2 linked regions of the Rhodopseudomonas palustris genome follow. The protein of the gene in region 2 interacts with the protein of the main gene of each other region in a pairwise test. Links are inferred from orthologs where the notes say so. Each region holds a gene or a part of one and is shown on either strand. Other genes may lie near its edges. The genes, in order: eno and rpe.

What was found.
Region 1: the proteins of rpe (region 2) and eno interact in binary tests that used the Escherichia coli proteins (3 or more experiments, as listed by UniProt). The link is inferred for Rhodopseudomonas palustris from one-to-one orthologs.

Annotation. Positions count from the first base shown.
Region 1 is NZ_CP019966.1:3,156,584-3,171,556, forward strand. The notes cover bases 6,966-9,818. They hold eno (phosphopyruvate hydratase), read right to left. Parts: upstream 9,108-9,818; coding sequence 7,824-9,107; downstream 6,966-7,823. Other genes in these bases: RPPS3_RS14780 (zinc-binding dehydrogenase), read right to left, coding at 6,966-7,648; queF (preQ(1) synthase), read left to right, coding at 9,294-9,770. In the rest of the region: RPPS3_RS14745 (pyruvate dehydrogenase complex E1 component subunit beta), read right to left, coding at 1-1,321; pdhA (pyruvate dehydrogenase (acetyl-transferring) E1 component subunit alpha), read right to left, coding at 1,380-2,414; RPPS3_RS14755 (FtsB family cell division protein), read right to left, coding at 2,567-2,884; RPPS3_RS14760 (NADPH-dependent FMN reductase), read right to left, coding at 2,974-3,534; RPPS3_RS14765 (CaiB/BaiF CoA transferase family protein), read right to left, coding at 3,673-4,815; RPPS3_RS14770 (LysE family translocator), read left to right, coding at 4,908-5,522; RPPS3_RS14775 (hypothetical protein), read right to left, coding at 5,627-6,430; more of RPPS3_RS14780, read right to left, coding at 6,515-6,965; RPPS3_RS14800 (hypothetical protein), read left to right, coding at 9,891-10,235; RPPS3_RS24820 (hypothetical protein), read right to left, coding at 10,253-10,378; RPPS3_RS14805 (glucan biosynthesis protein G), read left to right, coding at 10,471-11,976; glucans biosynthesis glucosyltransferase MdoH, read left to right, coding at 11,964-14,129; RPPS3_RS14815 (MFS transporter), read right to left, coding at 14,126-14,973. UniProt on the Escherichia coli protein: Catalyzes the reversible conversion of 2-phosphoglycerate (2-PG) into phosphoenolpyruvate (PEP). It is essential for the degradation of carbohydrates via glycolysis.
Region 2 is NZ_CP019966.1:4,192,222-4,207,337, reverse strand. What follows is about bases 1-2,996. They hold rpe (ribulose-phosphate 3-epimerase), read right to left. Parts: upstream 1,850-2,996; coding sequence 1,151-1,849; downstream 1-1,150. Other genes in these bases: RPPS3_RS19535 (EF-hand domain-containing protein), read left to right, coding at 2,118-2,885; purB (adenylosuccinate lyase), read right to left, coding at 1-620. Also shown: RPPS3_RS19530 (P1 family peptidase), read right to left, coding at 3,025-4,029; RPPS3_RS19525 (cytochrome c biogenesis CcdA family protein), read left to right, coding at 4,176-4,910; RPPS3_RS19520 (branched-chain amino acid ABC transporter substrate-binding protein), read right to left, coding at 5,206-6,312; RPPS3_RS19515 (ABC transporter ATP-binding protein), read right to left, coding at 6,490-7,230; RPPS3_RS19510 (ABC transporter ATP-binding protein), read right to left, coding at 7,367-8,203; high-affinity branched-chain amino acid ABC transporter permease LivM, read right to left, coding at 8,200-9,531; RPPS3_RS19500 (ABC transporter permease subunit), read right to left, coding at 9,544-10,461; RPPS3_RS24665 (hypothetical protein), read right to left, coding at 10,474-10,962; RPPS3_RS19490 (hypothetical protein), read left to right, coding at 11,289-11,816; RPPS3_RS19485 (CoxG family protein), read left to right, coding at 12,011-12,475; RPPS3_RS19480 ((2Fe-2S)-binding protein), read left to right, coding at 12,650-13,135; RPPS3_RS19475 (FAD binding domain-containing protein), read left to right, coding at 13,212-14,018; RPPS3_RS19470 (AAA family ATPase), read left to right, coding at 14,038-14,946. UniProt on the Escherichia coli protein: Catalyzes the reversible epimerization of D-ribulose 5-phosphate to D-xylulose 5-phosphate.

The sequences.
Region 1 (14,973 bases), 1.0 Mb from region 2 along the record:
GCACGTCCTTGCCGGATACGCGCGTCACCGGCGCGTCCAAGTAATCGAACGCGTGCTCCATGATCCGGGCGGAGAGTTCGGCGCCGACGCCGTTCTGCTGCCAGCCCTCTTCGACCGTCACGGCGCGACCGGTCTTCTTCACCGAGGCGATGATCGTTTCGGTGTCGAGTGGACGCAGCGTGCGCAGGTCGATCACCTCGGCCGAGATCCCGTCCTTCGCCAGTTCGTCGACGGCCTTCAGCGTGTAGGTCATGCCGTGCGACCACGAGATCAGCGTGACATCCTTGCCCTCGCGGACGATGCGCGCCTTGCCGATCGGGATCACGTAGTCGTCGAGCTTCGGCACTTCGCCGTGCTGGCCGTACAGCATCTCGTGCTCGAGGAAGATCACCGGGTTGGGATCGCGGATCGCCGCCTTGAGCAGCCCCTTGGCGTCGGCGGCCGAATACGGCGCCACCACCTTGAGGCCGGGGATCTGCGCGTACCAGGCCGAGTAGTCCTGGCTGTGCTGCGCGGCGACGCGCGAGGCGGCGCCGTTCGGGCCGCGGAACACGATCGAACAGCCGAGCTGACCGCCCGACATATACAGCGTCTTCGCCGCCGAGTTGATGATCTGATCGATCGCCTGCATGGCGAAGTTGAAGGTCATGAACTCGACGATCGGCTTCAGCCCGGCAAAGCCGGCACCGACGCCGACGCCGGCGAAGCCGTGCTCGGTAATCGGGGTGTCGATCACGCGGCGGTCGCCGAATTCCTGCAGCAGTCCCTGCGTGACCTTGTAGGCGCCCTGATACTCGGCGACCTCTTCGCCCATGACGAACACGTCGGGATCGCGGCGCATTTCCTCCGCCATCGCATCGCGCAGCGCTTCGCGGATCGTCACAGTCACCATCTCGGTGCCGGCCGGAATATCCGGATCGGCAGCCGCCGACACCGTCGGTGCTTCTGGCGCGTGTTGCGCCGGCGCCGCTGCGGACTTGGCCTGTGCGGCTTCGGGCTCCGCCGCCGGTGGGGCCGATTGCGAGGCCTTATTCTGCGCGGCCGGGTCCGACGCCTTGTCGGCATCGGTTGCGCTTTCGCCGTCGCCGAGAATGGTGGCGATCGGCGTGTTCACCGCGACGTCGTTGGTACCTTCCGGGATCAGGATCTTGCCGAGCGTGCCTTCGTCGGCGGCTTCGACTTCCATCGTCGCCTTATCGGTCTCGATCTCGGCGATGACGTCACCGCTTTTGACTTTGTCGCCTTCCTTCTTGAGCCATTTCGACAGGTTGCCCTTCTCCATGGTCGGCGACAGCGCGGGCATCAGAACTTGGATTGGCATTGGGGCTCCGCAGTCATTCAGTCAGGCGGGAAGCAGCCGCGACACGGCAAGGCGGGGATCAGCGATACACATCGGTGTACAGTTCGGACGGATCGGGCTCGGGATCGTGCTGGGCGAAGTCCGCCGACTCGTTGACGACCTTGCGCACCTCGGCATCGATCGCCTTCAGATCGTCTTCGGTCATGTCGAGCGCGAGCAGACGCTTGCGGACCTGTTCGATCGGATCCTGATCGTTGCGGATCTTGTCGACTTCTTCGCGCGACCGATACTTCGCCGGGTCCGACATCGAGTGACCACGATAGCGATAGGTCTGCATCTCGAGGATGAACGGGCCGTTGCCGGCGCGGCAATGTGCAACCGCCTTGTCGCCAGCGGCCTTGACCGCACGCACGTCCATGCCGTCGACCTGCTCGCCCGGAATGTTGAACGACACGCCGCGCTTGGAGAAATCGGTCTGCGCCGAGGAGCGCGTCACCGAGGTGCCCATCGCGTAGCGGTTGTTCTCGATCACGTACACCACGGGAAGCTTCCACAGCTCCGCCATGTTGAAGCTCTCGTACACCTGGCCCTGATTGGCGGCGCCGTCGCCAAAATAAGCGAGGCAGACGCGGCCATCGCCGCGATAGCGGTTGGCGAAGGCGATGCCGGTGCCAAGCGAGACTTGCGCGCCGACGATGCCGTGTCCGCCGAAGAAACTCTTCTCCCGGCTGAACATGTGCATCGAGCCACCCTTGCCCTTGGAGTAGCCGCCGCGGCGTCCGGTGAGTTCGGCCATCACGCCATTGGCTTCCATGCCGCAGGCGAGCATGTGCCCGTGATCGCGATAACCGGTGATCACCTGATCACCTTCGCGCAGCGCCATCTGCATGCCGACGACGACGGCTTCCTGACCGATGTAGAGATGACAGAAACCGCCGATCGCACCCATGCCGTAGAGCTGACCGGCCTTCTCTTCGAAGCGGCGGATCAGCAGCATTTCACGAAAAGCGCCGAGCTCCTGTTCCTTGGTGAAAGGCGGCACGTTCGATGGTGACGCTCCTCCAGCCTTGTCCTGTGCTGTTTCCTTCGCGGCGCTCTTCTTGGGTGCGGCCATGGCGATTCCGATGAGAGATGAGATGAGCCTCTCTATCGTAACTTATAGCGGCTTGAAAGGATCGCTATGTCGCTGCGCGCAAATCAATATGCCGCAGTGCAGCGACGCGAAACTTTCGAAATCGTTCGTCCAGATTTTTGGAATTTGCGCACTCAGCGCTCGGGCAGCATCCGCACCAAGTCCGCCGGATTGGCGAAGTCGAGCTGATAGCGCACGCGCTCGTCGAGCATATCAGGGTCGATCCGGTCGGAGCGCAGCAGCGAGACTCGCTGCTCGGCCTCGGCGCGCTGCTGACGCAGTTGCACCAGTTCCGCGGTGAGCGCGGTGATTTCCTGGTCGAGCTCCTGCTGCGCCGTCAGGCCGTAGCGGCCGGTGTAGGCATTGACGCCGAAATAGCCGATCACGGCCGCAGCGATCGCGTACAGCGCGATGCCGGCGAGGATCGATTTGAGGCGACTGCGGGTGACCATGGCCGGACCATGGGACAGCGCGGTTAACGCACGGCTAACGCGCGCAACTGTCCCGCCAGCTTTACAACCGGCGGGACAGGTGTCTGGCGCTATTTGTACTGCTGGGCGACGAAGCCGGCGAAGGCGTCGATGTACTTCTGCAGGAACTCGCGGAGCGAGTCCTTGACCAGTGCACCGTCCTCGCCGAACGCATCGCCGATGCCGCCGACATAGGCCTCCGGCTGCTGCAGCGTCGGCATGTTGAGAAACACCAGGCACTGCCGCAAATGGTGGTTGGCGCCGAAGCCGCCGATCGCGCCGGGCGAATTCGACAGCACACCCGCCGGCTTCTTGTCGAAGCAGCTCTTGCCGTACGGACGCGAACCCACGTCGATGGCGTTCTTCAGCACGCCCGGAATCGAGCGGTTGTATTCCGGCGTCACGAACAGCACCGCATCAGAGGCCTTGATGCTGTCGCGGAACGCGGTCCAGTCGGCGGGCGGCGCGTCGGTCTCGAGATCCTGATTGTACATCGACAGGCCGTGCAGCGTAACGATGTCCAGCTTCAGCGTGTCCGGCGCGAGCTTGCTCAGGGCCTGCGCAGTGCGCAGCGAATACGCCTGCTTGCGCAAACTGCCGACGACGGCGGCGACGCGATATGGTGGGGCCATTCAAAATCCTCCGTAAGCCACGAACAGTCGCGGCGAGCCTAGCCCGCCGCGATGACGGAGAAAGCGCAACATGCGACAGTCGTGTGGCGATGACGCGGTTTTGATGGTCCCCTCACCTAACTTGGTGCGCGCGTCGCCCTATTCGGCCGCAGCGCGGTTACCCAGCACCTCATGGTTGTGCGCGCCAAGCTTGGGCGTGGCGAGTTCGGGATCAGGCCGCTGGCCGTCGAACAGAATCGGCAGGCCGGCGACCTTGAGGCCGGTGTCCGGCATCGTGCGCAGCAGATCGGCCGCGGCGAGCTGTTCGGTGGCGGCGAGCTCGGGGATATCATTGACCGGACTGACCGGCACGCCCGCGCTCTTGAAGGCCGCGAGCCAATCGGCGGCACCGCGGGTTCTCAGCACCTCCTGCATCAGCGGGATCAATACGGGCCGATGCGCCTGCCGGTCGCGCACCCGCGCAAAGCGCTGGTCGGCGCTCCATTCCGGATGGCCGAGCACGGCGGCACAGCGCGCGAACAGCCGGTCGTTGCCGGCGGCGATCACGATCGGACGGTCGGCGGTCTCGAACACCTGATACGGCGCCAGCGTGCCGCTGGCGGTGCCATGGCGAGCCGGCGGCTCGCCGTCGAGCAAATAGCCGCTCAGCGACATGTCGACCCAGCCGACCGCGGTGTCGAACAGCGAGGTATCGATCACGCAGCCTTTGCCGGTGACGTGGCGCTGCTGAAGTGCTGCCAGCGCGCCGATCACGCACCACTGCGCAGTGGCGCGATCGTTGATCGGCGGCGCACAGAAGGTCGGCGGATGCTCAGGACCGCCGGTGAGCGACATCACCCCGCCATAGGCCTGCAGCAGCGGATCGAAGCCCGGCTCCTTGCTCAGCGGACCGGCTTTGCCGAACGCCCAGACCGAGCAATAGATCAGCCGCGGATTGACCGCGCACATCACGTCCGGCCCGATGCCGCACGACGCGACCACGCCGGAGCGCAGGTTCTGGATCAGGATGTCCGCATCCTGGACAAGCTGTTTGAGCCGCGCGACATCGTCCGGGTTCTTGATGTCCAGAGTCACCGAGCGCTTGTTGCGGTTGTAGGTGTGAAACAGCAGAGAGTCGCCGTCGATGAAGGGCGGGCCCCAGTGCCGGGCATCGTCGCCGCCGTCGTGCTTCTCGACCTTGATCACTTCGGCGCCCATGTCGCCGAGGATCATACCGGCCATCGGCCCGGCGATCGCCTGCGCGATCTCGATCACTTTGATGCCGGCGAGCGGTCCACCCATTGCGGTCTCCGATTTCGTGTTATGTCTGTTGGCGCGCACTGTTTCAGGGGTGCGAGGCAAATTGCAAGTGTCTGGCAGGAGCGGAGCGTGCAATGGTGACCGCCGAATTTCTCATCACCTCGCTGATCGTGGTCGCCTCGCCCGGAACCGGCGTGCTCTACACGGTCGCCACCGGGCTGTCGCGCGGGCCGCGGGCGAGCGCCATCGCAGCATTCGGCTCGACCATCGGCATCGTGCCGCACATGGCGGCCGCGATCCTCGGCCTCGCCGCCCTGCTCCACACGAGCGCGGTGGCGTTTCAGCTCTTCAAGTATCTCGGCGTCGCTTATCTGCTGTACATGGCGTGGAAGACGCTCGGCGAGCGCGGACCGCTCAGCGTCGACAGCGACGTCGGCGCCCCATCGGCGCTGCAGATGACGGTGACCGGCGTGCTGATCAACATCCTCAATCCGAAGCTGTCGATCTTCTTTCTCGCCTTCCTGCCGCAGTTCGTCTCCGCCGATGACGCCCATCCGCTCGGCCGAATGATCGAGCTCAGCGGCATCTTCATGCTGATGACGTTCGTGGTGTTCGTGATCTACGGCCTGTTCGCCGCCTGGCTGCGCGACCACGTCATCACCAGGCCGCAAGTCATGACCTGGCTCCGCCGCAGCTTCGCCGCCGCCTTCGTCGCACTCGGCGCCAAGCTGGCGACCGCGGAGCGGTGAGCTCATCCAGCGTCATTGCGAGCGAAGCGAAGCAATCCAGGAATCCGGCGCACTGCCCGCTGGATTGCTTCGTCGGCTACGCCGCCTCGCAATGACGAAGTGTATCACGTCCGCGCGCGGATTTCGTTGAGCAGGAAGTTGCCGAGCCGCTTGCCGCGATTGCGCAGCACCTTGAGAACGCCCTGGTCGACGAAATACGTCAGCAGAATGCTGTCCCGCGTCTCCACGCCCGCAGGCACGGTGTCGGCCGAATGCCAACTGTGCTTGTCGACCGCGAAGGCATAGCCCGAATTCGGCGCGAACTTCATTTGCCGCGCCTTCGGCATCGACCCGTCCGGCAAAACGTCATGGAAGATCGTGCCGATGTCGGTGTGGGCTTCGTCCCGCGGCAGATACAGCTGCACGGTGATGCCCTTCCAATGCGTGTCGGTGTGCGGCGTAATCTTGTAGCCGGGCACATCGCGGGTCAGGATCGGGATCGGAAACATTCCGACGTCCTGCGCGTCCGGGCCAAATCGCTTCTCCAGCGCCGGCGCCAGCTTGCGGCGGAATGCGTTCTTCACCGGCTCCGAACACAGCGCATCTCCGACCATGCGCCAGACCGAGCGCTGCTGCGGCGGCAAGTGCCGGATGTATTCGGGAAACAAATCGATCTTCACGCGGGTATGCGTACCGTCGGCGAGATCGTTGCCTTTACTGCGGCCGTGCATCGGCCGGTAGTCGGTGTTGCGCGGCAGCGCCTGGAGCATCGCCGCGTACACCAGCGCGGGAAAGATCCCGACAAATTCGAGGTGATAGAACGGCTCCATCACCACAGCGGCCGCCTCGATCGCACCGACGATGTGGTTGATCAACGCAGCGGTCGCCTCCGCCAGTTCCGACGGACGCTGCTCAGCCATCTGATCCATGCTGCTTTCCCTGCTTGCCGCTCTGATTGAGACTAACTCTTGTTCTCAACCAGAGCCAGCATGTTTCGCAGGCGATCGCGGCGATTATTTGGTCGGATCGATCAGGTACTTCTCGCCGGTGGCGCGCTTGTTATAGGCGGCGATGGCGTCGAGGGTCAGAGCTTCCTTCAGCGACACGATCTTGGTGTAGTGGCTGGCGAAGGTGGTCTTGAGCTCGGCGGCGACGCGGGCGCGGAGCTTGGCCGCATCGGCGGCACCGATCTTCTGCAGGAACGGGAACAGCAGCCAGCCGCCGGCCGCCCAGGCGAAGCCGAAATTGCGGACGATCTCGGTCGGCTTGGTATCGAGGCTGCCGTAGATATACACCTGCTTCATCACGTTCGAGCCGTAGCGGCTGTAGGGTCCAGTTGCGGTCTTGCCGATCGCGGCTTCCATGCAGCTCAGGATCTGGCCTGCAAGCCGGCCGCCGCCGATCGCGTCGAACGCGATGGTGGCTCCGGTCTTGACCAGCGCGTCTGTGAGATCATCGAGGAAGGTCGGCGCCGTGGAGTCGACCACGTACTTGGCGCCGATATCGCGGAGCAGCTTGGCCTGCGCCTCGCTGCGGACGATGTTGACCAGATCGATGCCGTCCTTCAGGCAGATCCGGTTCAGCATCTGGCCGAGGTTCGACGCCGCGGCGGTGTGCACCAACGCCTTGTGGCCTTCGCGCTTCATTGTCTCGGTCATGCCGAGCGCGGTCAGCGGATTAACGAAGCACGAGGCGCCTTCGGCCGCGGTGGTGCCGTCGGTCAGCTTCAGGCAGTCGGCAGCTTTGATCAGGCGATACTGCGCGTACATCGCGCCGCCGATCATCGCCACGGTCTTGCCGAGCAGCGCCTGCGCTGCATCCGAACGGCCGGCCTTGATCACCGTGCCGGCGCCCTCATTGCCCACCGGCATCGACTCGTCGAGCCGCGCGGCCATTGCCTTCATGGCCGCTTCAGGCACCTTGGCGGTGATCACCGGCGCGTCCGCCGTGCCGGACGCTTTCGCGGTCGACATGTCGGCGGCGCCGAACAGCAGGCCGAGATCGGAGGGATTGATCGGGGTGGCTTCGACCCGGACCACGACCTCGTCGGGGCCGGGCTCGGGAATGCTCACCGGCAGCAGCGAAACTTCGAGGTCACCGCTCGCCTTGATCAGCGAGCGCAGTTGCAGTCCGGTGGTCTCACTCACGCGTCGTCTCCCTGCTTGTTGTCAGCGCGGCCGCACCTTGGGGCAGCCGCGCGCAGGGTTCAAGGCCGCGCTGATAACCTATCCGTCATTGCGAGAAGCGAAGCGACGAAGCAATCCAGTTCCGACATCCAGCCTCTGGATTGCTTCGCTTCGCTCGCAATGACGCGGTTCTAGTTCAGCGGAACGCCTTCAGCGCCGCCTTGCCGGCGTAGTGCGCGCTGGAGCCGAGCTCCTGCTCGATGCGCAGCAGCTGGTTGTACTTCGAGGTGCGGTCGGCGCGCGCCAGCGAGCCGGTCTTGATCTGCCCGCAATTGGTGGCGACCGCGAGATCGGCGATGGTGGAGTCCTCGGTCTCGCCCGAGCGATGCGACATCACCGCGGTGTAGCCGGCCTTGTGCGCCATCTCGACGGCGGCCAGCGTCTCGGTCAGCGTGCCGATCTGGTTGACCTTGATCAGGATCGAGTTGGCGCGGCCGTTTTTGATGCCGTCCGCGAGCCGGGTGACGTTGGTAACGAACAGATCGTCGCCGACGAGCTGGCACTTGCCGCCGATCAGATCGGTCAGTTCCTTCCAGCCGTCCATGTCGTCTTCGCTCATGCCGTCTTCGATCGACACGATCGGATAGCGTGCGACCAGATCGGCGAGGTACTTGGCCTGCTCCGAGCGAGAGCGGGTCTTGTTCTCGCCGCCATAGACGTAGGAACCGTCCTTGAAGAACTCGGTGGCGGCGCAGTCCAGCGCCAGCATCACGTCGTCACCGGCCTTGTAGCCGGCCTTGCCGATCGCGGCCATGACGAAGTCGAGCGCCGCATCGGCCGACGGCAGGTTCGGCGCAAAGCCGCCTTCATCGCCGACATTGGTGTTGTGGCCGGCCTTCTTCAATTCACCCTTGAGGGTATGGAAGATCTCCGAGCCGCAGCGCAGCGCGTCGGCAAAGGTCGGCGCGCCGACCGGCATGATCATGAATTCCTGGAAGTCGATCGGGTTGTCGGCGTGCACGCCGCCGTTGACGATGTTCATCATCGGCACCGGCAGGGTGCGGGCAGAGGTGCCGCCGACATAGCGATACAGCGGCATGTCGTAAGACGCCGCCGCCGCTTTCGCCGCGGCCAGCGACACGCCGAGGATGGCATTGGCGCCGATCCGGCCCTTGTTCGGGGTGCCGTCGAGCTCGATCATGGTCTGATCAAGCTGCACCTGCTGTTCGGCATCCATGCCGCCGAGCGCGTCGAACAGCTCGCCGTTGACCGCCTCGACCGCCTTCTGCACGCCCTTGCCGAGATAGCGGGCCTTGTCGCCGTCGCGCAGCTCGACCGCCTCATGGGCGCCGGTGGAGGCTCCCGACGGAACGGCGGCGCGGCCGACCGAGCCGTCCTCGAGCACCACGTCGACTTCGACGGTCGGATTGCCGCGGCTGTCGAGAATTTCGCGGCCGATGATGTCGACGATGGCGGTCATGAATGCCTCTTGATCGGATGGAGGGAATGGAGTTGCGCCGCTTCTACAGCATGGCTCCGGGCACGAAAAGGCCGCTCGCCCGCCCCATGGGGCCCGACCAACGGCGAACGCACCGGTTTTGCAACGGATTCCCCTGCCCCGGAAAATGCTCTAGGACGGCGGTAACGGAGACCACAAGTTCAAGCCATGTCGAAAACACCTCGCAAATCCGCCGCCTCCCCATCCCTGCAGCTCGGCCAGGCCGTCGAATGGCCGGACCGGCCGGAAGCCGCCAAGCTCGACCGGGTGCCGAACCCGCAGAAGGACACCAACTTCCTGGCGCGCTTCACCGCGCCGGAATTCACCTCGCTGTGCCCGGTGACCGGCCAGCCGGATTTCGCGCATCTGGTGATCGATTACGTTCCGGGGCCGTGGCTCCTCGAGTCGAAATCGCTGAAGCTGTACTTCGCTTCCTTCCGCAACCACGGCGCCTTCCACGAAGACTGCACCGTGGCGATCGGCAAACGGATCGCAACCGAGATCAAACCGAAATGGCTGCGCATCGGCGGCTATTGGTACCCGCGCGGCGGCATCCCGATCGACGTGTTCTGGCAGACCGGCAAACTGCCGAAGGACGTCTGGGTGCCCGATCAGGGCGTGCAGCCGTATCGCGGACGGGGTTAGCCGGAGCACGCGCAGACGCCATGCGCCCCGCGGTGCATGGCGTTCCGGCTGGAGGGATTGCGGAACGGCGCGAGACCAGGTAATTAATCGCAGCTTCTTCTGTTATCCGAGGAGGCTGACATGAACGATTTGTATTCGTGGACTGCGCATCAGCACCACGGCTTGCACACCTTCAAATCATTCCAAGACAAGCTTGAGCAGTTCGCCGAAGATCATCCGGCGCAACGCGGTCTGTGCCGTGTGCTGTCTCATCTGGTGCAGGATTACATCGAGGCCTTCGATGAAGCGCCTCTGCCGGCCGACCTCGCACGCGACGTGCACCATCGCTTGCTGCAATTGTTGGCGTCACTTGAACTGCACGGCGATTCCGAGCGCAGGCTCGCCGACATCAACCGCGTCGCGGGTTTTGCGCTCTGGCCAATGCCGCAAAGCCCCTCTGGTGGCGAACATCGTCCGCATCACTGACGACGCTGCCGTGGCCGCTACAGCCGCACCGCGTCGTCCACAAGCAGTGGCGGCCGGATCTCCTGCGGCACGCCGAGATGATAGACCTGCGACCTGTAGAGGTGTGCGATCGGCTTGAAGTCGGCGGCGCCGTCGATTGACATTGCCTCAACGTCGCGCATCTCGCAACAGAGTGGAACTTTTCGCGCTCGCGAACGTTTCAACGGAACTGCAAGGTTTAGGCGGAGAAGCGAGATTGAACCGGCGGCAAGTTCTGACCGGGCTGGCGGCGTTGCCGCTGTTGCAGGCAAAGCCCGATCCCGCCGCGGCGGACCGCTCTTCCTCGATCGACTTCGATCCTTGGATGGTGCGCAAGCTGGCGCGCGAACTGGCGAGCAAACCCTATGAGGCACCCGACGGCTCGTTGCCGGCCTCGCTGAACGACCTCAGCTACGACGCCTACCGGTCGCTGCGCTTTCGACCCGAGCGCGCGCTCTGGCGTGCCGAGAACCTTCCGTTTCAGGTCCAGTTCTTCCACCGCGGCTTCCTCTACAAGAACCGGGTGACGATCTTTGAAGTCGCCGATGGCAAGGCGCGCCACGTGCCGTATCGCGCGGACGACTTCTCGTTCGGCGACGTCGCGCCGCCGCCGGATGCCGATCTCGGCTTTGCGGGGTTTCGGATTCATGCGCCGCTGCAGCGTGCGGATTATTACGACGAGGTCAGCGCCTTCCTCGGAGCGGCCTACTTTCGCGCCGTCACCAAGGGCGAGCGTTACGGCCTCTCTGCGCGCGGCCTGTCGATCGACACCGGCCAGTCGAGCGGGGAGGAATTCCCGCTGTTCAAGACATTCTGGCTTGAGCGGCCTGCTCCGGGCGCATCGTCGCTGGTGGTGCATGCGCTGCTCGACAGCAAGAGCGTCGCCGGCGCCTACCGCTTCACCATCCGGCCCGGTGACACCACGGTATTCGATGTCGAGATGGCGCTGTATCCGCGCGTCGATCTGCAGCATGCCGGACTGGCACCGATGACCAGCATGTTTCTGTTCGGCCCGAACGATCCGGCCGATACCCCGGACTTCCGCGCCGCGGTGCACGATTCCGACGGGCTCGCGATCTTCAACGGCAGCGGCGAAGAGCTGTGGCGGCCTCTGTGCAATCCGAAGGATCTGCAGATCAGCTCGTTCAGTGACCGCAACCCGCGCGGCTTCGGCCTGATGCAGCGCGAACGCAGCTTCGCCAACTATCAAGATCTCGAATCCCGATACGAGCTGCGGCCGAGCCTGTGGGCCGAGCCGATCGGCGACTGGACCGATGGCGCCGTCAAACTGATCGAGATTCCCACCCGCGAAGAGGTGCACGACAATATCGCGGCGTTCTGGGAGCCCAAGCAGCCGCTACGCGCCAAGGGCGAACACATCTACACCTATCGCCTACACTGGGGACCGGACGCGCCGAAACCCAAGGCGCTTGCACGGTTCGTGCGGACCGGCGTCAGCGCGCGGGGCGACACCGAACGATTATTCGTGCTCGACTTCGCCGGCGAGCGGCTGAAGACCGTCGATGCCGCCGCGATCCGCGGCGTAGTCACCGCCGACAAGGGCGAGATCCGCAATATCGTGACCCAACCGAACCCGGCGATGGGCGGCTGGCGGCTCAGCTTTGACCTCGCGCAGGCGCGAGCCCCGGTCGAATTACGGGCGGTCGTGTGCGAGGGCGACGCGGCGGTCTCGGAAGTTTGGCTGTACCGATGGACGCCGTGATCGGGCCGCGGCGCGAGGGCTACAGCGACACCTCGCGCCGAGCCGAACCGCTGCCTGCGAACGCACCGTTGCCGATGCCGGTGCAGTCGTTGCTGCAGAGTCCCCGGGCTGCCGCCGTCCGATCGCCGGCCGCTTGGCGCCGCGTGCTGATCATGGTCGCGACCGCAGTGCTGTCCGCGGCGGGCATCTACGAGATGTATCAGGTGCTACAGGTCGGCGGCATCACGGTTCTCGAAGGCGTGGTGCTGGTGCTGTTCGCCGCGCTGTTCGCCTGGGTCGCACTGTCGTTCGTGTCGGCGCTGGCCGGCTTCACTGTGCTGTGCTGCGGCTGGCGCGACGATATCGGCATCATGGCGGATGGCTCTGTTCCGGCGGTCTCTTCCAGGATCGCGATGCTGCTGCCGACCTACAACGAAGACGCCCCGGTGGTGTTCGCGAGGCTACAGGCGACGCGGCAATCGGTCGACGAAACCGGACGCGGCGCACAATTCGACTGGTTCGTGCTCAGCGACTCCACCGATCCGTCAGTATGGATCGATGAAGAGCGCTGCTATGCCGAACTCGCCGCCACACACGACCGTCTCTACTATCGACACCGGCCCCACAATACGGCACGCAAGTCCGGCAACATCGCCGACTGGGTCGAACGTTTCGGCGGTGCTTACGACTTCATGGTCATCCTCGACGCCGACAGCGTGATGACCGGTGACGTGCTGGTGCGTATCGCCGCCGCGATGGAGGCGAACAGCGACGTCGGATTGATCCAAACTCTGCCGGTCGTGGTCCAGGCGCGCACGCTGTTCGCGCGGGTCCAGCAATTCGCCGGCAGCATCTACGGGCCGATGATCGCCGCCGGCACAGCATGGTGGCACGGCTCCGAGAGCAACTATTGGGGCCACAATGCGATCATCCGGGTATCGGCGTTCGCGGGCAGCGCCGGGCTGCCGACGTTGGCGGGCCGCAAACCATTCGGCGGTGAAATCCTCAGCCACGATTTCGTCGAAGCGGCGCTTATGCGCCGCGCAGGCTGGCGCATTCACCTCGCCCCAACGCTGCGCGGCAGCTACGAAGAGTGCCCACCTTCACTGCTCGATTTCGCCGCGCGCGATCGGCGCTGGTGCCAGGGCAATCTGCAACACGGCAAGCTGCTCACCGCCCGCGGACTGCATTGGGTGTCGAGGCTGCATTTCCTCACCGGAATCGGCGCTTATCTCACCGCGCCGATGTGGCTGGCGTTTCTGATTGCCGGCATCCTGATTTCGCTGCAGGCGCAGTTTGTCCGCCCCGAATATTTCCCCAAGGACTTCTCGCTGTTTCCGATCTGGCCGGCGCAGGACCCGGTGCGCGCCGCCTGGGTGTTCGCCGGCACGATGGGACTGTTGATCCTGCCGAAGTTGCTAGCCCTGTGGCTGGTGCTGATGCGCAACGAAACCCGCAGGAAGTTCGGCGGCGGCCTGCGCGCGTTCGGCGGATTGCTGCTAGAGACGCTGATCTCGGCTCTGAACGCGCCGGTGATGATGGTGTTTCAATCCACCGCGGTGATCGAGATCCTGCTCGGCCGCGACGCCGGCTGGCAGGTTCAGCATCGCGGCGATGGCGCGATCCCGTTGCTGGAAGTCGTCCGCCGCTACGCGCTCCCGACAGCGCTGGGCGCGACCATGGCGATCGGAGCGTGGCTGGTGTCGTGGCCGCTGCTACTGTGGATGACGCCGGTAATCGTCGGCCTGCTGCTCGCGATCCCGGTGGCGCTGCTGACGACGCGTGTCTCCCGCTCGCGTCCGTTGCTGATGACGACTCCGGAGCAGATCGATCCGCCGGCGATCCTGGCTCAGGTCCACGCACTCGCCGATCGTCTTTGCCAGGCAAACCAGACAACCGATCCGCTGAGCGCGCTTTGTAGCGACCGACGACTCCGAGAGCTCCATCTCGCCGCACTGGCCTTCCATCCTCCACGCCCGCGCGGCCGTATCGATCCGCATCTGGCGACCGCGCGCGTGCTGATCGACGACGCTGAAAGTTATAGCGAGGCGGCCGGCTGGCTCGACCCGCGCGAGATCCGCGCTGTGCTCGGCGATCGCGAGACCCTGCAAGGGCTGCTGGCATTGCCCGGCGGAGATGGACCAGGACCAATCGCCACGGAGTCCCGCGGTTAGAGTGGCAACTCGCGAGCGACTGCATCCGCCGGCGGGCGCGGTTTGAGGATGCGGGCCAGCACGATTCCGAGCGAGGCCATGGTCAGCGCGGTCGGGGTCAGCGTCGCGGTCTTGCCGAGATGCGACAGGCCGAAGCCGTAGGCGATCGGGCCAGTGGTCTGGCCGATGAAGAAGAAGAACGAGTGCAGCGACATCGCGGTGCCGCGCGCGGTCTCGGTGAGTTCGGACGCGAACACCTGGATGCAGCCGTGCAGCATGTAGAACCCCATCCCCATCAGGACGAAGGCGAACATCTGCGCCTGCCAATGCGGGCCGAGCATGATCGCGGCGAGCTGCAGCGCCACCAGAAGACCGCCGCCGATCATCATGCCGGTGGTGCGCAGCCGCGGCAGCAATTGCGACACCGTCAGCGTGTAGATCAGCCCGCCGATCGCAAAGCCGGCGATCACCAGGCCGGCGATTGCAAGGCTCTGCTCGCCCTGCTCGTGCAGGAATGCCGCGACGTAAGGAAACACGCCCATCACGCAGGTGCCTTCGATCAGCACCGCGGTGAAGCAGATCGCCGCGTTGGGATTACTGAAGATGGTGCGATAGCCGCGGCGTAGCGCCGGCAGGTCCATCTCGGCGCTGCGCGGCGGCATCTTGGCGCCGCGGGCGCCGAACGCCACCGCGATCGCGGCGACGATCACCAGCACGCCGAGGATCGCCAGTACGCCGCGCCAGCCGAGGAAATCACCGATCACGCCAGAGGCTGAGGCGCCGAGCAGATTGCCGGCCATCGAACCGCCGAGCACACGGCCGATCGCCACCTGCCGGCGATCGACGGTGACGAGATCGCTGGCAA
Region 2 (15,116 bases):
AGGCCCATCGCTTTCGCGACGTGCTCTTCGACGCGCGGGTCGATATGCGCAAAGGTGCCGACCGAGCCGGAGATCGCGCAGGTCGCGACTTCCTTGCGGGCGGCGACCAGACGGTCACGGGCGCGGCTGAATTCGGCATAGGCGTAGGCCATCTTCAGGCCGAACGTCACCGGCTCGGCGTGGATGCCGTGCGAGCGGCCGATCGACGGCGTCATCCGGTGCTCGAAGGCGCGGGCCTTCAGCGCCGCCAGCACGCGGTCGAGGTCGGCCAGCAGGATGTCGGCGGCGCGGGTGAGCTGGACGTTGAAGCAGGTGTCGAGCACGTCCGACGAGGTCATGCCCTGGTGCACGAAGCGCGCATAGGGCCCGACGAACTCGGCCAGATGGGTCAGGAAGGCGATGACGTCGTGCTTGACCTCGCGCTCGATCTCGTCGATCCGCGCCACATCGAACGCGGCGTCCTTGCCGCCCTTCCAGATCGCCTCGGCGGCCTCCTTCGGGATCACCCCGAGCGCAGCCTGCGCGTCGGAGGCATGGGCCTCGATCTCGAACCAGATCTTGAAACGGGTCAGCGGCTCCCAAATGGCAGCCATTTCCGGACGGGTATAACGCGGGATCATCGCAAACTCGTGGGTTTTGGGGATTACGCCGCGCTTTAGCAGATCGGCGGGGCAGGGGCTAGGGACGGGGAGGGGGGGCGGGCGGGGGGGGGGGCGTCGCCCCCGGGCTTCAGGCCCGGCTGGGCGAAGCCCGGATTCCGCGATTGGCAGGCCCCGTCTTTTCATCGCGTCATTCCGGCCTGCGCGCTCCGGGCGCCCCGGAATGACGAGCGAGGGGGGGTGACAGCTGAAAGGGGGGACCGATTATGTGGCGCAGTCGCAGCCACATCCACTCCCGTCATGCGCGGGCTTGACCCGCGCACCCATCGCGCGCGCCAGCGCGCTATCTTGCGAAGAGTGATGGATTGCCGGGTCAAGCCCGGCAATGACGGCGGTGTAAGCGAGCGGTCGCTAGATGAACGCAGTGACACTCGTGTAAGTCGAAACGGAGGCGGAGTGTCTCAGGTGGTGCTACATCATCAGTCCCACCTGGCACGGTGCTACGCAATTCTGCCTGTCGTCAGTTTCGACGATTTTGGTCTGAACGGTCTTTAAACCGCCTCGCCCCGCGCCTGCAGCGCGGCGTTGCGGATGCCGGCGATATTCGCCTTGTAGGCTTCCAGCGTGCCGCCCTTGAACACGGCGGAGCCGGCCACGAAGGCGTTGGCGCCGGCGGCGGCGAGTTCGCCGGCGACCTTGTCGGAGACGCCGCCGTCGACCTCGATGTCGATCGGGCGGCCGGCCACCATGGCGCGGATCTGCTTGATCTTCTGAACCGCGCTCGGGATGAACGCCTGGCCGCCGAAGCCGGGGTTCACCGACATCACCAGCACCAGATCGATGTCATCGAGCACGTATTCGATCGCGCTCGGGTGCGTGCCGGGATTGAGCGAGACGCCGGCCTTCTTGCCGAGGCCGCGGATCGCCTGCAGCGAGCGGTGTAAATGCGGGCCGGCTTCGGCGTGCACGGTGATGATGTCGCAGCCGGCCTTGGCGAAGGCCTCCAGATACGGATCGCACGGCGCGATCATCAGATGGGCGTCGAACACCTTCTTGGTGTGCGGCCGCATCGCCTTGATCACGTCCGGGCCGTAGGAAATGTTCGGGACGAAATGGCCGTCCATCACGTCGAGATGGATCCAGTCGCAGCCGGCGGTATCGACCGCGCGGACCTCTTCGCCGAGCTTGGAAAAATCCGAGGCGAGGATCGAGGGCGCAATGGCGAGCGGACGGAGCGCGAAGGAGGACATCAGGGCTTCCAGGTGCGTGTGGGTGGATCAGCTTCGCTACCACGCCGCGCCGGTTCCCCGCAAATCCGGAGCGCGCGCCTGGGCCGCGCAGGCCCGGCAGGTTGTGCCGGATGGGGCAGAAATTGCCGTCTCGCCGGCCCGGCGCACGCGAAAAACACCAGCATTTACGGGAGCTTCGCGGCTGGCACGGCGATTGCTGATCCGAAGGTTGGAATGATCCGTGCGTAGTTGCCGGCCGCGGCCAGCGGTGTAATGCGGAGCTTCGATCATGCTGCCTGCCATTGGCGCGCTGGGCGCGCTGTCCGGACTGCTCAATACGCTGAGCTCGACGTCGAAATCGTCGTCGCAGAGCACCAGCTTCACCAACCCGTTTGCCAGCTCGAGCAGCAGCACGAGCACGTCGTCGTTCCCAACCCTGTCGACCAGCGGCTCCGGCTCGTTTCCGTCGAGTGGGCTGTCGCAGGAGACGATGCAGGCTCTGCTCGACGCGCAGAGCCAGCAATCGACCTCCAGCTCCAGCTCGACCGCTTCGAAGACGCGCGACTCCGCGCTGAAGGATCTGTTCAAACAGATCGACGCCGACGGCGACGGCTCGATCACCAAGAGCGAGTTCGAGAATGCGCTCGGCGCCGGCGGCACCAACGTCGCCAATGCCGACAAGGTGTTCAGCAAGATGGACGCCAACAACGACGGCAAGGTCAGCATGGACGAGATGTCGTCGGCGCTGAAGAGCGGCCGTCGGCATCACGCCCATGGTGGCAGCGGTGCGAACGGTGGCAACAGCGGTGGCGGCAGCAGCGATCCGCTGCTGCCGGCGCTGTCCGGCTCGTCCTCGACCAGCGTCACCAATTCCGACGGCAGCGTGACCACCTCCGTCACCTACTCCGACGGCAGCAAGGTGACGATGACATCGGCGGCGACCGGCTCGTCGTCGAGCAGCGCGACCTCGTCGTACAATTTCGTCGAGCAGCTGATCCAGCGCCAGGCGTCGCAGATCCAGGCGGCCTCGGCCCAGTCGCTGTCGGTCAGCGCCTGATCACCGACGCTTGGTCCCGATGATGGATTGCCGGGCTGGACCCGGCAATCATCTCCTCCGACTAGCCGAACGATGATCAACGTGGGCGCGATGGGCCTGCGGATGACGACATCGCACGGCGCAGCGCTGCCGCCTCATATCATCGCTTCGAGCCGAACCGATCGCGCCACGCCGGCTGCGCGTCCTTGAACGGCAGCGCGGTGGCCTCATAGACGCCGCGCGCGATCGCCCGCGCCACCGTGTTGGCCGCGATGGTGCCGAGCTCGGTGAGACCTGCGAGCGGCTCGACCGGTTTGACGCCGGTTGCCGCAGCGAACACCACGTCGCCGTCGAGCGGCGCATGCACCGGATAGATCGCGCGGGCAAATCCGGTCTGCGCCAGCATCGCCAGCCGCTTCACCTGGGTCTTGGTCAGCGCCGCGTCGGTGACGACCGCGACCAGCGTGGTGTTCTCCACCGCGCTCGGCGTCGCTGCGCCCTTGAGCCGCACCTTCAGCATGTCCGGCGTGAACGGCTGCGGCATGCCGAGCCCGCCGAATTCACCGTCCTGTTCGAACGGTGCCGACCAGAACCACGGGCCGTCGCCGATCGTGGCACTGCCGATCGCGTTGACTACCGCGATGGCGCCCACCGTAACGCCGCCAGGTGTTGTCGCCGACGCCGAGCCGAGTCCGCCTTTCAGCGTCGCGGTGGTGGCGCCGAGACCGGCGCCGACGCTGCCGAGCGCGAAGCTGTCGCCGGCGGCTTCGGCGGCCGCGTAGCCGAGATCGCGATACGGCGAGAACCGGCCCCACGCCTTGTCGCCCCCGTTGATCATGTCGAACACCACCGCGCCGGGCACGATCGGAATCGTCGCGTTGCCGATCGCAAAGCCGCGGCCGCGCTCGGCGAGCCAAGCCTGTACGCCGCCGCCGGCATCGAGGCCGAACGCCGAGCCGCCCGACAGCGTGAAGCCGTCGACCTGCTCGACGGTGTTCACCGGTTCCAACAGCACGCCATCGCGAATTCCCGGGCCGCCGCCGCGCACGTCGATCGAGGCGACTGCGGGCTTGTCGAACAGGATCGCGGTCACGCCGGACGCGAGCTTGTGGTCGTGCGCATGGCCGACGCGGACGCCGGCGACATCGGTGATCAGGTTGTGCAAGATGGATCCGTCCGAGAGCTGAGCGAGGGCCGCCATTGTCGGCATAAACAATTGGTCGAAGCAATCCCTCACGGTGCGATCACAAGGCGCGGAACGATGACGCAGCGGCTTGCATGGGCTTTACGCGCGGGTGCATGTAGCCGGCCATGATCCACGACGTCTCGATCCCTGCCGCCCTGATCGCCGGTCTGGTCAGCTTCCTGTCACCCTGCGTGCTGCCGCTGGTGCCGCCGTACCTGATCTATCTGACCGGTGCGACCATCGAGCACGTCGCCGCCGACGAGACCGAGCGCACGTCGAAGCGTGCGGTGATGATCTCTGCGGCGGTGTTTGTGCTCGGCTTCTCCACCGTGTTCGTCGCGCTCGGCGCCAGCGCCAGCCTGGTCGGCAGCCTGATCCGCGCCTATTCGGCGCAGCTCGCGATCATCGCCGGCGTGGTGATCATCCTGATGGGCCTGCACTTCCTCGGCTTGACCCGGATCAACATCCTGATGCGCGAAGGCCGCCTGCCGATCCCGAAGCCGGTCGGGCTGTGGGGCGCTTACGTGATGGGCCTTGCGTTTGCGTTCGGCTGGACGCCGTGCATCGGCCCGATCTTGGCTGCGATCCTGTCGGTGGCCGCGGCCGAAGCGACGGTGGCCAAGGGCGCCGGCCTGCTGGCGGTGTATTCGCTCGGCCTCGGCGTGCCGTTCCTGCTCGCCGCGCTGATGGTCGAACAGTTCTCCGGCCTGTTCGCGCGGATGAAGAAACACCTCGCCACGGTCGAGCGAGTGATGGGCGTCCTGATGGTCCTCACCGGCATCGGCTTCCTCACCGGCGCCATCAGCGACGTCTCGATCTGGCTGCTGAACACCTTCCCGGCGCTGGGGAATATTGGGTAGTTCGTCTCTGAAGCCGCGATGCTAGCCTCATCCTGAGGAGCGGTCCGTTAGGACCGCGTCTCGAAGGATGGCAGCGCACGATGCGTCGCCTCATGGTTCGAGACGCATCGCTGACGCGATGCTCCTCACCATGAGGAGCAGAGGCTGCGCTTTTGCGGATCAAGTTGGATGCGCAGAGCGCTCATCACCGTGAACGCTCTGGAATACTGGGCCGCCCGGTCAAGCCGGGCGGTGACTGTTTGTGGGCGGGGTGATGGTGAGCGCCGCGGGAGCCGCGGCGCAACGATCAGTCGGCTCAGTTGCCGATCTCGGCGTAGCCGCCCTTGGCGTCCCATTTGTAGACGACGTAGTCGATCGCCTTGATGTCGCCCTTGGCGTCGAAGGCCATCTTGCCGAGCACGGTGTCCCACTCGCCGGCCTTGATGGTGTCGATCACCTTCTTCGGATCGGTCGACTTAGCCTTCTCGACCGCCTGCGACCACACCTGGAACGCCGCGTAGGTGTAGAGGGTGTAGCCTTCCGGATCGATGCCCTTGCCCTTGAAGGTTTCGACGATCTGCTTGGCGGTCGGCTTGTTGCGCGGGTCGGGGCCGAAGGTGAACAGCGTGCCTGCGGCGAGCGGGCCGGTGATCGAGGCGAATTCCTTGTCGTTCATCGCGTCGCCGGCCATCATCACGGTGCTGAGGCCCTGGTCGCGCATCTGGCGCAGGATCAGGCCGGCCTCGCGGTGATAACCGCCGATATACACCAGATCGATGGCATCGCGCTTCAGCCGCGACACGATCGAGTTAAAGTCGTTGTCGCCCTTGTTGTAGGACTCGAACATCTTTTCCTGGAAGCCGGCCTTGTTCAGCGCCTTCTTGGTCTCGTCGGCCAGACCCTTGCCGTAGGTGGTCTTGTCGTTGAGGATGGCGACGTTCTTGCCCTTGTAGTTCTTCAGGATGTACTCGGCGGCGACCAGGCCCTGCTGATCGTCACGGCCGCAGACGCGCAGCACGTTCCACAGCTTGCGCTCGGTGAACAGCGGGTTGGTCGAGGCCGGCGTGATCTGCAACACGTTGCCGTCGGCGTAAGCTTCCGACGCGGGGATCGACGACGACGAGCAGAAGTGACCGGCAACGAACGGGATGCCGTCGCCCGCAATCTTCTCGGCGACCGAACGCGCCTGCTTCGGATCGCAGGCATCGTCTTCCACGTCGAGCACCAGCTTCTTGCCGAGCAGACCGCCCTTGGCGTTGAGATCGACCACCGCCTGCTCGGCGCCGTTCTTGAGCTGCCGGCCGAACGCGGATTCGCCGCCGGTCATCGGACCGGCGACCGAGACCTTGATGTCCTGCGCCAGCGCCGTGGTCGAGAGCGCCAACGAGACGCCGAATGCCAAACCGAGAAGCTTGAGTGTCATCGATGAATCCTTGCGATGGATTTGCAAACGAAAAGCCGCGCCCAGGCGGGCCCGAAGCGCCAAACCGGCCGGCATTGTTGGCTGATTTTTACGACAAGTCATCGACAAAATACGGCGCCGGCGGCACCCGGTTGCCGCATTGTGCCGCAGGACTCGCGCGCGCGGGGAGGGACTACCTCAGCTGCCGCGGCCGCCTTCGAGATACGCGGCTCGCACTTCCGGCCGGGCCAACAGATCGGCGCCGGTCCCGCTCATGGTGATCAGACCGTTGACCAGCACGTAGCCGCGATGCGCCAGCTTCAGCGCGTGGTTGGCGTTCTGCTCGACGATCAGCACGGTGAGCCTGTCCTGCTTGTTCAGGGTGCGGATCGCGTCGAAGATCTGCCGGGTGATCAGCGGCGCGAGGCCGAGCGACGGCTCGTCGAGCAGCAGCAGTCGCGGCCGGCTCATCAGTGCGCGGCCGATCGCCAGCATCTGCTGCTCGCCGCCCGAGAGCGTGCCGCCGCGCTGGTCGAAGCGTTCACGCAGCCGCGGAAACAGCGTCAGCACGCGTTCGAGCGTGGCGGCGCGTTCTTCGTTGCTGCCGGTTCCGGCATCGGCGCCCATCTGCAGATTTTCGGCGACGCTCATCCGCGGGAAGATGCGGCGGCCCTCCGGCGACTGCGCGATGCTCATCCGCGCGATCAGGTGTGTCGGCCGCGCGGTGATATCGACGCCGTCGAACACGATGCGGCCGGCCTTGGCGCGCGGCTTGCCGAAGATCGACATCATCAGCGTCGACTTGCCGGCACCATTGGCGCCGATCAGCGCGACGATCTCGCCGGGCGCGATCTCGAGATCGACACCTTTCAGCGCCTCGATCTTGCCGTAGGCGGCGCGGAGGTTTTCGATTTTGAGCAGGGGGGCGGTGGAGGTCATGATGCGACCTCGCCACGCTCACTTTCGTCATGCCCGGGCTTGACCCGGGCATCCACGGACACAAGCACAGCCTTGCCTGCGGGCGTGGATGGCCGGGTCAAGCCCGGCCATGACAAAGTATATGAGGGGAGGCAATTCACAGCCCGAGCTCCTGCTCGACCTTTTCGACCTCTTCGTCCTCGACGCCCAGATAGGCAGCGATGACGCGGGGGTCGTCGCGGATCTCGCGCGGGGTGCCGTCGGCGATCTTGACGCCGTGGTCGAGCACGACGACGTGGTCGGAGATTTCCATCACCACGCTCATGTCGTGTTCGATCAGCAGGATCGAAGTGCCGCCGGAGCGGATCTTGCGAAGCAGTTGGCTGAGCTCGCCGCTCTCGCGCGCGTTGAGGCCGGCTGCAGGTTCATCGAGGCACAGCAGCACCGGCTCGGTGCACATCGCGCGCGCGATTTCCAGCCGGCGCTGATCGCCATAAGGCAGGTTGCCGGCGGCATCGTCGGCACGGCTGCGCAGCCCGATCTGGTCGAGCCAGTAGGTCGCGCGTTCGATCGCCTGCTTCTCGGCCGCTCGCCACGACGGCGCGCCGAACAGGCCGAGGAAGGTGAGGCCGGAGGCGCGCATCAGCGCGTTGTGCTGCGCCACCATCAGGTTCTCCAGCGCCGTCATGCCGGGGAACAGCCGGATGTTCTGGAAGGTGCGGGCCACCTTGGCGATCTTGGTGATGCGGAAGTCGTTGAGCCGGTCGAGCCGGTGGGTCTCGCCACCATCATGCGTCAGGCTGATCTCGCCGGCGCTCGGCCTGTAGAAGCCGGTGATGCAGTTGAACACCGTGGTCTTGCCGGCGCCGTTGGGGCCGATCAGCGCGGTGATCTTGCCGCGGTGCGCAGCGAACGACAGGTCGTTGACGGCGAGAATGCCGCCGAACCGCATGCTCAGGCCGCTGACGCGCAGGATGTTCTGGTCCGCGCTCATCCGTGGCCTTCCTTGACGAGGTCGGACGAGATCGCCTGCTTGTGGTCGAGATACACGGTCGGGGCGCGGTGGCCGATCAGGCCGCGCGGCCGCCAGATCATCAGCAGCACCATCGCCATGCCGAACACCAGCATGCGGAACTGATCGAGGCCGCGGAACAGTTCGAAGCCGCCGATCAGCGTTACAGCGGCGAGCGCGACGCCGAGCTGCGAGCCCATGCCGCCGAGCACGACGATCGCCAGCACCAGCGCCGACTCTTGGAAGGTGAAGGACTCCGGCGAGATGAAGCCCTGCCGGGTTGCGAAGAACGCACCCGCAAAGCCGCCGAACATCGCGCCGGTGGCGAAGGCGGTGAGCTTGGTCGTGGTGGTGTTGATGCCGAGCGCGCGGCAGGCCACTTCGTCCTCGCGCAGCGCTTCCCAGGCGCGGCCGATCGGCAGCCGGCGCAGCCGAATGGTCGCCCAGTTGGTGATCAGCGCCAGGATCAGGATCAGATAGAACAGGAAGACGAGGCGATGCGTCGGCGAGAATGGAATGCCGAGCTGCGCCGCCAATCCGTTCGGCCCCGGCGCCAGCGGAATGCCGAACAGCGTCGGGCGCGGAATGCCGCTGATGCCGTTGGGGCCGCCGGTCAGCGTCTGCCAGTTGATGATGACGAGGCGGATGATTTCGCCGAACGCGAGAGTGACGATCGCGAGATAATCGCCGCGTAGTCGCAGCACCGGGAAGCCGAGGATCATGCCCCAGAACGCGGCGAGGATGCCGGCGAGCGGCAGGCAGATCCAGAACGACAGGCCGAAATTGGTGGCGAGCAGCGCATAGGAGTAGGCGCCGACCGCGTAGAACGCCACGTAGCCGAGATCGAGCAGGCCGGCGAGGCCGACCACGATGTTCAGCCCCCAGCCGAGCATCACATAGGTCAGCACCAGGATGCCGAGATCGAGAATGTAGCGCTGATTGTAGAAGATCACCGGCACCAGGAAGGTGAAGATCAGCAGCGCCGGAGCGACGATGCGGCCGGCGAGGCCGAGTGTCTTGCGCGCGCCGGCCGGCATCATCTTCGAGGTGTCGACCGGGCCCCACCACATCCGCAGCAGTTCGACCACGATCGAGCCGACGAATACGCCGCCGACCATGCCGGCGAGATCGCCGAACCGGGTCCAGTAGATCAGGCCGCCCTCAGGGCCGGCCTCGGTGCGGACACCGATCATCAGCGAAAATAAAACCAGCGCCACGAGGGCGCTGATCAGGGCTTTCTTGAAGATGAAACCGACGCCGACCGTGGCGGCGGCGACAGGGGCAGCAGCGGCGTGCGCGAGTTTTGCCACGTCGGCGCCCGCTCAGACTTTTTCGACTTCCGGCCGGCCCAGCAGGCCGGTCGGCATGAAGATCAGCACGATGATCAAGATCGAGAACGCCGCAACGTCCTTGTACTCGACCGAGAAATAGGCCGACCAGAAGGTCTCGATCAGGCCGATCAGCAGGCCGCCGAGCATCGCGCCGGGCAGCGAGCCGATGCCGCCGAGCACGGCCGCGGTGAACGCCTTGATGCCGGCGATGAATCCCATGAAGAAGTCGATCAGCCCATAATACAGCAGGTACATCATGCCGGCGACCGAGGCGAGCGCGGCGCCGATCACGAAGGTCATTGAGATGGTGCGGTCGACGTCGACGCCGAGCAGTGCCGCCATGGTCTGATCCTGCTCGCAGGCGCGCATGTCGCGGCCGAGCCGGGTCTTGGCCACCAGCCAGGTGAAGATGCCGAGCAGCACCACGGTGGTGACGACCACCAGGATCTGCACGTTGGAGAGCTGGACGTTGAAGCCGTCGGCGCTCTCGTGCAGCGTGTAGCCGCCGGTGATGATCGGCGGCACCGGCTTGACGCGGGCGCCCTGCGACACCTGGGCGTAGTTCATCAGCACGAACGACATGCCGATCGCCGACAGCATCGGGGCGAGGCGGAACGAATGCCTGAGCGGGCGGTAGGCGATGCGCTCGACCGTCCAGCCGTACAGCGCGGTGATCGCCATCGACACCAGCAGCACCACCAGAAGGATCAGCGGCACGAAGCTGAGGCCGAACGACACCAGGATCAGGAAGCTGATCAGCGCGATGAAGCCGCCGATCATGAAGATGTCGCCATGGGCGAAATTGATCATGCCGACGATGCCGTACACCATCGTGTAGCCGATCGCGATCAGGCCGTAGATCGAGCCGAGCACGAGACCGTTGATGAGCTGCTGGGCGAAATAGTCCATGCGCTGCCGTCGTCAGAGGACTCGAAAGAGTGGGACTCGTAGGGTCGTGGATTGCGATCCGAACGGCCCCGCGGCGGAGATCGCGCTCGCATTGCACACACGATGCGGCGAGGGCCCCGGCAGCCGGAACGTCGCTTCGCTTTGGAATTTTCTAACAGTGGGTCGCGATCGCGGCAACAGCGCCCGATTACAACCTTCTTCCCTGTGGACGGCGGCTGCGGCCTGCAGGGTTCCACCGGGCGCGATGTTGCCGCGCAAAAGCCGCGCAAAGATCACGCCGATCCGCGCAACCGCGGGCGCATGATGCTTGTTGTCGGTGTGGGCGCGACACTCTGAAGGAGACCATCGATGTCGAATCAGAATCAGCAGAAGCCGACTCCGAGCCAGACGTCCCCCGGCCAGCAGCAGCAGGGCGGCGGTGCCCGTCCGGGTCAGCAGCAGCAGGATCCGAACCGGCAGGGTCAAGACCGGCAGCAGGGCGGCCAACAGCATGGTGGCCAACACGGCGGGTCCGGCCAAGGCCGCTAACTTAACGATCGCCCGGCCGCAGCTTTCTCCAGACGGCTGCGTGCCGAAGCGACAGCAGGGAGCCCCGCCCCACGGCGGGGCTTTCCGCGTTTGGATAGGTTTTGTCTCAACCGCCATCACGTGCAATCCGACGCAAGTTTCGTGCCGAAAAGCCGAGCCAAGGCTCTCCAAAGTGCCATCCACAGTCGTTACCCGCCGTTAAGGTTAACAAAGCCTTTCCATTGCTGCTGATGGTTAACCTGGGGTTAGCTTTGGTCGCGCGCCGTCGGATTCGGCGTGCTGGCTGGTGGGGCACGGCGATGAAGACGGATTGGCGGATCAGTTCGGTGAACGGAGTTCTGCTGGCGGCCTACATCACGCCGACCTGGCTGATCGTGGGGTATCGGCTGTTCGTCACCCCGATCCACGCACTGTACGACCGGCCCAATATCTCGGTGGCGATCTTCGTCAGCGATCATCTGCATCTCAGCGCGATGGCGACCATCCGGATGGCATGGCTGCTGGCGCTCGCCAAGCTGACGGTCGCCGGCTTCCTGCTGGTGTTCTCGGCGCTGCTGACGCGGCGCTCGGTCCGTCTCTCCGGCGGCTGCAACGAGGCGCTGGCGTTCGCGCTGACGCTGGGCAGTGTGATCTCGTTCGCCAGCATGGTGATGGCCTCGCAGGTCGCCGAGCCCGAAGCGATGCGGCTGCACGCCACCGAATTGCTGCTGTTTCTCGGCACTGCGATTCTGATGCTGGTCGAGCCATCGACGCAATCAGCGGCTGTACCAAGCACCGACACGGCGACGTTCGAACCGAACTATCCGGCTGCAGCGCAACGCTCCTGATCGCTTTTATCCGGCTGTCGTGCTTGCTTGACGCTGGCGCCAGGGCCGGGCGCTACCTATCTCACCGCCTCACGACTGCTAGCGCCGCCGATCGCTCGGGGTGGTGTCGCGATACTTTTTCTTTGCCGCCCGGCGTGCTTAAGTAGTCGCAATGCCGCCGTCCGAGGCGGCCGCCGATCCGGGAGGAAATATCCATGGCCATGACGATGAACGGCGAAGTCCAGTTGGACGCGCCGAAAGATTTGGTGTGGAGCAAGCTCAACGATCCGGAAGTGCTGAAGGTCTGCATTCCCGGGTGCGAAGAGCTTGAAAAGACCGAAGACGACAGCGGTTTTCGCGCTGTGGCGAAGTTGAAAGTCGGCCCGGTATCGGCCCGCTTCAAGGGCAAGGTCACGCTGTCCGATCTCGATCCCCCCAACGGCTACAAGATCACCGGCGAAGGCGAGGGCGGCGTTGCCGGCTTTGCCAAAGGCGGTGCCACGGTTGGCCTGTCCGACAAGGATGGCGGCACGCTGCTGTCCTACGATGTCGAAGCGCATATCGGCGGCAAGCTAGCGCAGCTCGGCCAGCGACTCATCAACGGCTCTGCCAAGAAGCTCGCCGACGAGTTCTTCGCCAACTTTTCCAAGGCCGTGCAGAACGGCAACGGCGCGGCCTGACGGCGCTGCGGCGCCCGATCACGCGGATGTCATTACACGGCCGCGGCTCCGGCGCAGCCCGAGCCGTTCGCGGTTGCCGATCCTGGGGTTGCCCCGTAAGATCGGTTCAAGAAACACAACTAAAAGACGAATGATCGCCGTGCAACGCGGCGGTGCGCATTGAAGAGAGGGCCGATGGCCAAGATTTCCCTGATCGTCAATGGCAACCCTGTGACCGCGAACGTCGATCCGCGCACGCTGCTGGTGCAGTTTCTGCGCGAGAACCTGCGGCTCACCGGCACGCATGTCGGCTGCGATACTTCGCAGTGCGGCGCCTGCGTCGTGCATCTCGACGGCAAGGCGGTGAAGTCCTGCACCACGCTGGCGGTGATGGCCGACGGTCACGAAGTGACGACGATCGAAGGGCTCGCCGCCGACGGCGCGCCGCTGCATCCGATGCAGGAAGCCTTCCGCGAGAACCACGGCCTGCAATGCGGCTTCTGCACGCCGGGCATGATCATGACGGCCGTCGACATGGTGCACCGCAAGGGCCACGACCTCTCCGACGAGACGATTCGCGAAGAGCTCGAAGGCAATCTCTGCCGCTGCACCGGCTATCAGAACATCGTGGTGTCGATCGCGGCCGGCGCCAAGGCGATGGCGAACTCCGACCGCAGCTGACCGGCACTGCGCCGGCCCGCTTCAACGAGGCCGCGCGGCACGCCCAACGAGACGTTAGGAAGCTCAGGGAAGCGCAATGTACGAATTCAAATATCACCGCCCCGGGACCGTTCGCCAGGCCGCCAATCTGCTGCTGAAGAACGAGGACGCCAAGCTGATCGCGGGCGGCCACACGCTACTGCCGGTGATGAAGCAGCGCCTGGCGGCGCCGCCGCATCTGGTCGACCTGTCGCATATCGAAGGCCTCAGCGGCATCGAGATGAAGGGCCGGTCGCTGGTGATCGGCGCCACCGCGACCCACGCCGAAGTCGCCAACTCGGCGATCGTCGGCGAGGCGATCCCGGCGCTCGCCGAACTGGCGTCGCTGATCGGCGATCCGGCGGTGCGCCACAAGGGCACGATCGGCGGCTCGCTCGCCAATAACGATCCGACCGCGGACTATCCGGCGGCCGTGCTGGCGCTCGGCGCCACCGTGGTCACCAACAAGCGCAAGCTGAAGGCCGAAGAGTTCTTCCAGGGCATGTACTCGACCGCGCTCGAGCCGGACGAGATCATCACCAAGGTGCAGTTTCCCCTGCCGAAGAAGGCCGCCTACATCAAGTTTCGCAACCAGGCGTCGCGCTACGCGCTGGTCGGCGTGTTCGTCGCCCGCCGTCCGTCGGACGTCCGCGTTGCGGTCACCGGCGCCGGTGCGGACGGCGTGTTCCGCGTCACTCCGTTCGAAGAGGCGCTGAAGGCGCGGTTCAATTCCAAGGCGATCGACGGCCTGCACGTTTCGGCCGATGGCTTGAACAGCGACCTGCACGGCAGCGCCGAATATCGGGCGCATCTGATCGGCGTGCTGACCAAGCGCGCGGTCGACGCCGCCAACGGCAAGGCGTGAGCCTGGACACGGATCGGCCATGACCGCAGCCGCGCCTCCCGCTTCCGTCGACGCCACGCTCGAACTGCTGACGAGCCGCGGCTATCTCGCCGAGCGGTCGCTGGCGACGGTGGTGTTTCTGGCGCTGCGGATGGGCCGGCCGCTGTTTCTCGAAGGCGAGGCCGGCGTCGGCAAGACCGAGATCGCCAAGGTGCTGTCGGCCGCGCTCGGCCGCCGGCTGATCCGGCTGCAGTGCTACGAGGGGCTCGACGTCGCTTCCGCGGTGTATGAGTGGAATTCGTCGGCGCAGATGATCGCGATCCGGCTGGCCGAAGCCGCCGGCGATACCGACCGCGATCAGCTCTCCAGCGACATCTTCTCCGAGCGCTTCCTGATCAAGCGGCCGCTGCTGCAGGCGCTGGAGCCGGACACGGCGGGCGCGCCGGTGCTGCTGATCGACGAACTCGACCGCGCCGACGAGGCGTTCGAGGCGTATCTGCTCGAAGTGCTGAGCGACTTCCAGGTCACGATTCCAGAGTTCGGTACCATCAAGGCACCGGCGCCGCCGATCGTGATCGTGACGTCGAACCGCACCCGCGAGATCCACGACGCGCTGAAGCGGCGCTGCCTGTATCACTGGGTCGACTATCCGAACGCCGAGCGCGAACTGGCGATCGTGAAGTCGCGCGTGCCGGGGATCTCGGCCAAGCTGTCGCAGCAGGTGGTGAACTTCGTCCAGGCGCTGCGCGAGCAGGATTTCTACAAATCGCCGGGCGTCGCCGAAACCCTCGACTGGGCGACTGCGCTGACCGAACTCGACGCCCGCGCGCTCACCGCCGAAGTCGTCGGCGACACCCTCGGCGCGCTGCTCAAGTACCAGGACGACATCGCCCGGATGCAAGGCGACACCGTGCAGAAACTGGTCAAGGACGCGACCGAAGAGAAGTAATAGGTCTCTTTATCGGGCTCTTTGATTTGTTGTGTGGTTCGGCCTTCGCCACAGCGGCAGCGGACTCCCTCTCCCGCTTGCGGGGGAGGGCTGGGGTGGGGGAGCCCCAGGCACCGTGCGCGCGTCGCCCTCACCCCAACCCTCTCCCGCAAGCGGGAGAGGGAGCAGGC